Regions from separate parts of the Peribacillus sp. ACCC06369 genome, predicted to be linked through region 1. Evidence: riboswitches for the same ligand, from Rfam matches in the RefSeq annotation. Region 1 holds a riboswitch; each other region holds the start of a gene.
The links. Region 1 has a riboswitch for cyclic di-AMP ahead of QUF78_RS05550 (APC family permease). Riboswitches for the same ligand answer to the same signal wherever they lie in the genome.
Positions count from the first base shown of each region.

Region 2: linked by a shared signal. The riboswitch ahead of QUF78_RS02185 (cation:dicarboxylate symporter family transporter) and the one ahead of QUF78_RS05550 (APC family permease) in region 1 are both predicted to bind cyclic di-AMP.
Region 3: linked by a shared signal. The riboswitch ahead of QUF78_RS23645 (TrkH family potassium uptake protein) and the one ahead of QUF78_RS05550 (APC family permease) in region 1 are both predicted to bind cyclic di-AMP.

Region 1 is NZ_JAUCEN010000002.1:969,657-972,941, reverse strand. Features, by position in the region: gene QUF78_RS05550 (APC family permease) at 1-1,240, opposite strand, end outside; cyclic di-AMP (ydaO/yuaA leader) riboswitch at 1,380-1,529, opposite strand; gene QUF78_RS05545 (GtrA family protein) at 1,953-2,408, opposite strand; gene QUF78_RS05540 (glycosyltransferase family 2 protein) at 2,368-3,285, opposite strand, start outside.
Region 2 is NZ_JAUCEN010000002.1:276,011-279,295, reverse strand. Features, by position in the region: gene QUF78_RS02190 (class I SAM-dependent methyltransferase) at 1-653, shown strand, start outside; gene QUF78_RS02185 (cation:dicarboxylate symporter family transporter) at 714-1,973, opposite strand; cyclic di-AMP (ydaO/yuaA leader) riboswitch at 2,145-2,295, opposite strand; gene QUF78_RS02180 (efflux RND transporter periplasmic adaptor subunit) at 2,497-3,285, opposite strand, start outside.
Region 3 is NZ_JAUCEN010000002.1:4,666,797-4,670,081, forward strand. Features, by position in the region: gene QUF78_RS23635 (MFS transporter) at 1-656, opposite strand, end outside; gene QUF78_RS23640 (hypothetical protein) at 1,054-1,245, opposite strand; cyclic di-AMP (ydaO/yuaA leader) riboswitch at 1,578-1,720, shown strand; gene QUF78_RS23645 (TrkH family potassium uptake protein) at 1,889-3,226, shown strand; gene QUF78_RS23650 (potassium channel family protein) at 3,250-3,285, shown strand, end outside.

The DNA of each region.
Region 1 (3,285 bases):
CACCAATTGAATTAATGGTTAATTTAACCACCCAGCCTTTTGGCTTTTCGCGGAGCCATTTAACGATCATTCCGGTCTGGGACAGCGTAAATGGTATAAATACCCCTACAGCATAAAGGGGAATTAGATTTTCTGTATGTCCTTTAAATGCGACTATTAAGATGATGGACGCAAGCCCCAGTATGATAATTCCATTGGAATATCCTAATCGGTCCCCTCTAATCGTAAACGCCCTTGGTATGAATTTATCCTTTGCAAGATTTACCGCAAGCAGCGGGAATGCCGAATAGCCAGTATTTGCGGCCAGTATCAAGATCAATGCAGTCGTACCTTGAATGAAGAAATACATGAAATTCCGTCCAAAGATTTCTTCAGCAATCTGCGAGACGACCGTGACCTCTGCGCTGGGAACAATGCTTAAATAATAGGCTAAGAATACGACTCCCGAAAATAATACAGCTAGTAAGGACCCCATAGCTATTAAAGTTTTTGCAGCATTATTCGGGGCTGGATCTTTAAAGTTCGGAATCGCATTGGAAATCGCTTCGACTCCTGTCAATGCGGAGCTGCCTGATGCAAATGCTCTTAGCAGTATAAATAAACTGATGCCCGCTACAGGGGTCCCGATTGGCGCGTGCAATTCCGGTGAAACTCCTCCTGTCAAGATCTTGTAAATTCCTACACCAATCAAGATGAACAATGCTAAAACGAATAGGTACACCGGATAGGCCAAAACAGAGGCCGACTCCGTAACCCCCCTAAGATTTAGGATGGTAAGTAGAATGACGAAAATGATGGCTATGCCGACATTATATGAATGCAGGCCTGGAAAAGCGGACGTGATGGCATCCGTTCCTGCAGAAACACTTACAGCGACAGTTAATATATAATCGACCAATAAGGATCCTCCAGCTATCAACCCTGGATTGATGCCTAAATTGTTTTTTGAAACCACATAGGCTCCCCCGCCATGGGGATAGGCAAAAATGATTTGTCTATAGGACAAGATCAAGGCCGTTAACAGGATCAATACCCCGATTGCTATCGGGATTGAATACCAGAATGCCGCGGCACCGACCGTGATGAGAACGATCAATATTTGTTCCGGTCCATAAGCAACCGAAGACAATGCATCAGAAGATAGGATGGCCAAAGCCTTAGTTTTGTTTAGCTTTTGCTCGCCAAGTGCATTTGATTTTAAAGGTCTCCCTATCAAGAACCTCTTTATAGAAGATAACATCAAGTATTCACCACCATATTTTAGTTATAAATTTATGTTCCCCCAGTTATTGCAAAAAACAAGACGAAATAGAAAAATGCCTACAAGTCATAGATAAATAGACCTGTAGACATCAATTTTTTTGTCTGACAAGCTCCACCTTCCTTCTCATATAACGCTTACGAGGTTAGCTGTCGGATTCGGACCTAAGAGTAGCCCTACCTTTACCTTGAAAGGATTCACCCCTTGGATTGAAAAACAATCCCTATAACGGGTCCCCCGTACCATTAGGTTTAAGCGATTTAGAAATATGAAACTGTTGATTATCATACTCCCGTGAAATGGAAAAGTAAATGAAAATTTTACACGGAAAAAGAATAATTTATTGTTAGTGAGGTTTTGTTCATGACGTATACTACATAAGTCATCAAAACAAATGATTGAAGGAAGGAAAGAGGTGAATGACATGTCTAAAAAAGAAGAAAAAAAACAAATAATATCTGATGATAATTTTCAAGTCAAAGCATTAACGGATCAATGAACAATATGGCTGTCCACAAAAATGAAAAATCATCAGCCACCACGGAGACAGCGAAGAACGAAACTGAATACCTATCTAATCAATCAACTAATTCTCCTTTCCCATTAAACAGATCTGCCCCCGCTTGGATAGTCAACTTTAATTTCATCCAATCAGAGGGCATTATTCATTATTCCCAATGATCCACTCTAATTAGTTCCTTCCTTCTTGAATTGGTCTCAAATTACTTTTCTTAAAGACAAAGTATTTCTGGCCAATATAGTTAAGTACTGTATAAAAGATTGTTCCAATGAGTACAGCCACATTTTGCTGTATGGATAAATGAACGAATCCTTCCATCGATTCTGCAATGGCCTGTCCTAAAGAATAAGCGGCGGAATAACAAATCAGGATGACGCAAAAGAAACGGGCAACTCCTCTCCGCAAGTCTATATCGCTTTTAAAGGTAAATGTCCTGTTCAACAGAAAACTCGTTACAGCTCCCGTACCATTACCGAAAAAGGTGGAGATCCAGTAAGATAAATCAAGAACATTCATGAGAAAAAGCATGATGGAAAGTCCAACCGCTGTATTGACTATTCCAACCAATAAAAAGCGGATAAAGGAATTAGTGTGTTTTAGATAGTTTTTCAATACTGTTCCGTTCATTGTCTAGTTGCTCCCGTTTTGTTAAATCGAGCGGATTAAATAGATCCAGATCAACAATATATTTAGGCCGGCGTTTGGATTCATTATATATTTTACCGATATATTCCCCAATCAAGCCGACAGCAATCAACTGCAGTCCACCGATCAACCATATGGAGGTAATTAATGAGGTCCAGCCCGTTTCGGTCTGTCCATAAAACTTTAACCATAAAAAGTATGACCCAAAGAGTAAGCTAATGAAAAAGGAAAGACATCCTAGCCATAATACAAGCCGGATCGGCGTAACTGAAAAAGAAGTAATGCCATCAAGCGCAAAGGCAACCATCTTCTTTAATGGATACTTCGTTTCCCCAGCCAATCTTTCTTTTCTGTCATAATAAACAGAGTCCGTCTTGAACCCAATGAGCGGGACGATTCCCCGTAAAAAAAGATTCGTTTCTTCAAACTGTTCCAGCTCCACGATCGCCCTTTTGCTCATTAGCCGGAAATCGGCATGATTATAGATAAGGTTAACCCCCATCTTGTTCATCAATTTATAAAAACCAGTTGCAGATGTTCGTTTAAAAAATGAATCAAGGTCCCTTTTCTGGCGGACACCATATACAATTTCACAACCTTCATTGAATTTCCGAATGAATTCAGGGATGACTTGAATATCATCCTGCAAATCTGCATCAATGGAAATCACACAATCCGAGGCTTCATTGGCTGTAAACATTCCTGCCAGAAGTGCATTTTGATGACCTGCATTCCGGGAAAGCTTTAGCCCACGAACAAATTCATTGTTAATCGTTTCTTTATAAATGATCTTCCATGTTTGATCTTTGCTTCCATCATCAACCAATAGAATTTTACTTTTATCGGATACAACGTTTTC
Region 2 (3,285 bases), 690 kb from region 1:
AATCAGAAAAATATGCATTCGAAAAATATTTATATCAGGATGATACAATCCTTGATATTGGCTGTGGAACTGGAAGATCCACATTTGCACTGTATAAAAAAGGATTTCAAAGTATAACGGGATTCGATATAACACCTGCCACGCTTCATGAAGCCGAAAAAATATCGTACGAATATAACCTGGATATACCCTTTATCCTTGGAGATGCAACGAAATTCCCTTTCAACAATTCATCATTCGATAAAGCAATCTTCGCTTTTAATGGTTTAATGAAAATTCCCCAGCGAAAAAACCGTACATTAGCTTTAAAAGAAATCAATCGTATTTTAAAACCAGAAGGCATTTTCATTTTCACAACACACGACCGTGATAAAAACGAATATTATATGAATTTCTGGGAACAAGAGGAAATTATTTGGTGTGAAGGTAAACAAGATGAGAGGCTTTATGAGTTTGGGGATATTTTCACATTCGGAAAGACACCTCAAAAAGATACTTACCTCCATATCCCAACACAACTTGAAGTACTTGATGGCCTTGAAGAAGCAGGGTTTACAGTCATCGAGACCTTTTACAGAAGTGAATTATTCCATGAAAGCGATGATGTAAACGCTTTCCCTTCTGATTGCCGCTTCTGGATCGTTCAAAAATAAGGTACATTTTTTAAAATTCAAAAAAAATCCAGAGTGGCATATCACTCTGGATTTTTTGTATTAAGAAACTTGTTCTAGTTCTTTATCGGAAGGAGGGTTGAATTGACCTTCCCATTTAGAGATGACGATTGCTGCAAGTGAATTACCAATAACGTTTACTACTGTACGTCCCATATCAAGAATACGGTCGATACCAGCAATAAATGCTAGACCTTCAATAGGAATACCAACTGTTCCTAATGTCGCTAAAAGAACTACGAAAGATACACCTGGTACACCAGCAATCCCCTTAGACGTGATCATTAACACTAGCATTAGCGTAATTTGCTCATACGCGCTTAAATCAATTCCGTACATTTGAGCGATGAAGATAGCTGCTAACGCTTGGTATAATGTAGAACCATCAAGGTTAAAAGAGTATCCAGTCGGAATAACAAATGTAGCAATATGTTTCGGACATCCCGCTTTCTCCATTTTTTCCATGATTTTCGGAAGAACAGCTTCTGAACTTGCTGTAGAGAACGCAAGAATCAATTCTTCTTTTAGAAGTTTAATCAACGTAAAGATATTGAATCCTACAAATTTCGCAATAAGACCCAGAATGACAATTACAAAGAAAATCATTGTTCCGTATACAGAAAGCGCTAACTTACCTAACGGAATTAAAGATTCCAGACCGAACTTGGAGATGGTCACACCGATTAGTGCAAATACCCCGATTGGAGCGAATTTCATGACCATATTTGTTAGGTAAAACATTCCTTCAGCTGTTCCTTGGAAGAAACGGAATACTGGTTTACCTTTTTCACCGATAGCCGCAATACTAAGTCCAAACAATACGGAGAAGAAAATGATCGCTAGCATATCGCCTTCTACCATAGCTTTAACTGGATTGGATGGCACAATGTGAACAAGTGTATCTACAAACGACTCATGCTGCTTAGTTTCTGCTGTATCAACATAAGTGGAGATATCAGTTTGTTCCAGATTATTCATATTTACACCAGCACCAGGCTGAATGATATTCGCGGAAATTAAACCAACAGCAATCGCAATCATAGTTACCACAACAAAGTATGATAGTGATTTAGCACCTAGTTTACCTACTGCTTTCAAATCACCTACACCCGCAACAGCAACGATAAGGCTTGATACAATGATTGGCACAACTATCATTTTAATCATTCGTAGGAAAATGTCACCGAATGGCTGTAAAAAGTTTTGAGCCGTCTCATTACCATAAAAAATGGCACCCACGATAATTCCTAGAATTAAACCAATGAAAATTTGGCTAGCTAAACTTAATTTAAATTTCTTCATATACTTTCCTCACCTTCCATAAAGTCTTTGATGCAAAAACATTTTGTCTCGGTAAGGGAAACAAGATACTAATAAAAGAAAGTAATTTTTCTTTTTTTGAAAAACTCTGTCTTTACGCCGAAAAAAAAGACACTTCATGTGTCGATTTCTTATTGGCGTGAATATTCACACATGTTCCCTTAAAGACGCTGACGAGGTTAGCTGTCGGGTTAGGAATTGGAAACACAAATGCCCTTTCATTTCTGAATTCACCCCTAGCGGATAATAAAATCCACAATATTGGGTCCCCCGTTCTTGGAATAAGATTAAGCGAGTTAACTTATAATAAAATATTATACTAAAAACGTTAATCTGTAAATATTTATTCGCATTCATTCTTGAAAAAATCTTAAAATATGTCTGAATATTCTGTATCATTGACTATTGTATCTATAATTCCATTGCCCAATTTTAATTCATATAAGTTATATGGATATAGAAATAACAACTAATTTGACATCCTCTCTCCTGATGTAAGAAGCGATTATTTTTCCAAAATGCCAAGTAACAGATATCTTACTTTTTCCCTAGAGCTGAATTTCTTATAAGTATTAGTTTTCACTTTTTCAAATTGAATTGGAGTAATAAAATAAGAATGGTTCTTCACTACTCTTTTCGGTTCTAATAGGATGACGTCACCTACGGACGGTCCCTTTAAGAGTTCTTGCTTTCCTTCAGCTTTAAGTCCTTTTGTGATGTAGTGTTTATCCACAAAGCCTTTTTTAGTCAACTTGTAGACATGCGGCTGTTTTTTGTAATGGACTGCCTCTATAGGAATGGAGGGTACACCCGCTTTCTCATTGGTTATTACAGTAAGATTGACTTTGGATCCCACCAACAAAGGTTCGGTTTCTTCACCTTCAGGTTCGATTAAAGCCTGAAATGGAAATCTGTTATCTTTTTTTATGGACGGCTCTTCTGCCGGATAGGAATGGATACGGCCAATCTTTCCTTTCAAAGTCTTTTTTGAGTCAGAAGAACTTGCTTTTATAGTCATGCCCACTTCAGCCTTTTTCATCTCCTCTTCGGAGAAATCACCTTCAATTGCCATATTTGTCGAAACAATGGATATAATGGGATTATTCAGGTTTTCATTGATATTCTTAACTACACCATCAGCCTCACTCGTCGTCACAATCGCGCTGGACTGCTCCTCAATAGACCTTAATTTAGCATCAAGCATTTTAACTTTTTCATTCAAACTGTTTTTTTCGAGTTCCTGCTTGTACAATTCTTGCTCAATATTACTTTTAATAAGGTCCGAAGAGCTTGT
Region 3 (3,285 bases), 3.7 Mb from region 1:
TTCCGGCTGAAGTCCATGACGATGCCCCAATCCTTTTTCATGATGGTCCAAGACAGGTAATGACTGGATTGTTCAAGGGAACGTCCCTTTTCAAGATCGGGCATGAATAGAGTGATGATGCCGGATAATAATAAGGCAGCCGCGTTAATGTAAATGGCTAAAACGGGTGTACCGATCAAGAAAAGGAGACCCGCTATCGCAGGTCCAATCAAAAAAGCCCCAGAATCCATTAAGCTTCGTAACGAGTTAAATCGTTTCCTCTGTTCAATGGGTATTAATTTTGTTATATAAGATCTTGATGTCGTTCCGAACATGGCCCCTGCCATATTGATCACGAAGACAAGGGAATAGATGACCCAAATAGAAGAAGTCAATGGCAGCAAGGCTATGAATACCGCTCGAAATAGGTCAAGTGCCACCATTAGATTCCGCTTATTTATCCGGTCAATCACGCTGCCTGCCCAAACATTCGTAAATATGGCAGCCATCGGTTTAACGATATAAAGTCCAGCTACCGCTAAAGCTGAATCAGTCATATCCAGCACGATTAAATTAAGTGCAATAAAATAAACCCATGCACCAAAGTTGGAAATCCCGATCCCGCACAATAGGATGGAAGGATATTTCCAAGCTACTAATGAATTTTTTAATGTCAACGCTTCTCCTCCTTAGAAAAAGAAATATAAACAATAAAAAAATCCCATCCCCAGGAAAGGCTTCTCTGGGACGAGATCAATAGTGCGGTGTTACTACGCACCATAACGGAAGTTCCCGTCACAGCATCCCCTTCCCATACTGGAGAATTGCTTCAATTTATGCTTACTCCTTCCAGTTGACGGTGCTCTCTGAAATGTGGTCATTCCATTTGCTTTCTCTTCATTACATCCAGATTCATCATTTTTCTAAATTTTAACATTATTGTATTAATAGTGTAAACGTCATAATTTTCAACGCAAAAAAACTCATTCAAAAATAAATGAGTTAGCAAAACAAGTTATGGATTTTTCGCTCTAGTTCCCGGATAGTACACAGGATGACATAATTTCAGTTGATTTACCTTAGAGAAAACAATTTTAACAACGGATTCTTTTTCTTATCCGTTATCCTTAACTCATTCATTATGATTTGATCCTCATGATCGGCTATCCATTTCCTAAGTGCATCTTTATCCTGGCATTGTGTTAAATATGTCTGTCCACCCTTGCCTGTAGCGTTAATAACATATCTATTGAACGTCTTCTCCATAATTGCCCGCCTTTTTTATAAAATGTTTGAAACCTTTAAATAAGAATGCCATACTTTTTTTTTTATGATTTTCAAAAGAAAAATAATTTATTTATATTAGAAAATAGATTTGCAATGACATGTTCTGCTTGAAAGTATTGAATAAAGTACATCGATGTTGGTCATCATAATCGCCTTAATCGAACCTATCATAATGTGCTAACTAATATTTGTCAATACGTTTTTAAAATGTAAATAAAACGTAAATTTTCAGTCTTGTTAAAGAAATATTTTTTTACACTTTAGGGGTTTACAACTGCTAAATGATGGGAGTAGAATACGTTTATCAATTTAATGCATTTCGGCCAAAACTCAAGGGAATTGAGTACGGAGGACCCAATCATTTGGGGTTAATTCTGCCTTGCAGAAGGGATGAGATCAGCTCTTTCGCCATCCTACCCGTCAGCTAACTTCGTCGGCTAAAGCGAAGGAGGTCATAAGACCGCCTATTTCGGGAGCTTTTTTTGCACTCTTTTTGTGACAAAAAAGCCTTTCGATGTTTTCGCAGGTCTTTTTATTATGCTTTGAAAAAGATTTATAAAGAGGATTGATGGTTAAGATTTCATAAGTTTTACACAATATTTTTATAGGTAGGGATGATCATTTGATAAAAGCAAAAAATTTATTGGATCCGCCAAAAATCCTTGTACTCGGCTTTGCCATCCTGATACTTATTGGGGCCTATTTGCTGACCCTGCCGATTTCGACTGAAAATGGGAATGGCCTTTCTTTTCTGGATGCTTTATTCACCTCAACCTCCGCTACATGTGTAACAGGGCTTGTGGTGGTGGATACGGGAACGACTTTCACCACCTTTGGTGAGTTGGTCATCTTAACACTGATTCAGATAGGCGGCCTAGGGTTCATGACATTTGCCACGTTTTTCTTTTTCTTATTAGGCAAAAAGATTTCTTTAAAAGGCAGGTTACTCTTGCAGGAGTCCTTAAATAATCTATCCATGGCAGGTGTAGTCAAGTTAGTAAAACGGCTTTTAATTTTCACGGCCATCATTGAAGGCGTGGGTGCCCTTATCTTATCAATCCGCTTTTCTTTTGACATGCCAGTCGGCAAGGCGATCTATTACGGGGTTTTTCATTCCATATCGAATTTCAATAACGCCGGCTTTGATTTAATGGGGGAATTCAGGAGTTTGACCCCTTATGTATCGGACCCATTCGTAACCCTTACCGTCGCCTTCCTCATCACGTTTGGCGGAATAGGTTTTATCGTAATGAATGAACTATACGAATATCGTGAAACCCATCGTTTATCCGTACATACCAAGGTTGTTCTGATGACTAGCTTGACCCTTACAATCGTCGGCGCAATTTTAATCTTTTTATTCGAGTTCGGTAATGCCAAAACATTGCAGCCTTTATCTTTCATGGGTAAAGCGTTATCGTCTTTATTTCAATCGGTTTCACCAAGGACAGCAGGCTCCAATACGTTGAATATCCCTGATTTAACTCAACCTACATTACTGCTCATCATTTTCTTGATGTTCGTTGGGGCATCACCCGGATCGACTGGCGGCGGGATTAAAACAACAACATTTGCGACGCTTCTTGGAACGGTTTGGTCACAGATTAAAGGAAAGGGTGATGTGGTATTATTCCGTCACCGCATTTTGAATGAAACCATCTTTAAATCATTATCCGTTACATTCATCGGGGGCTTCCTCGTTTCAATCATTTCCATTCTGCTGACCATCACAGAAAGCGGAAGTGATTTCTTGATGATTTTATTTGAAGCCACTTCAGCATTCGCCACAGTGGGGCTTTCAATGGGTTTGACCCCCGAATTATCACCTGTTGGCCGATTGCTCATCATTTTCACGATGTTTGCAGGCCGGGTGGGTCCTTTGACTTTGGCCTTTGCCATCGCAATGAGGCGTAAGCCAGATCCCTTCCGTCATCCAAAAGGGAAAATCATGATTGGTTAACCAAAACTGAAGGAGTGTAAATGATGGGAAAACGACAATATGCCGTGATCGGTTTAGGC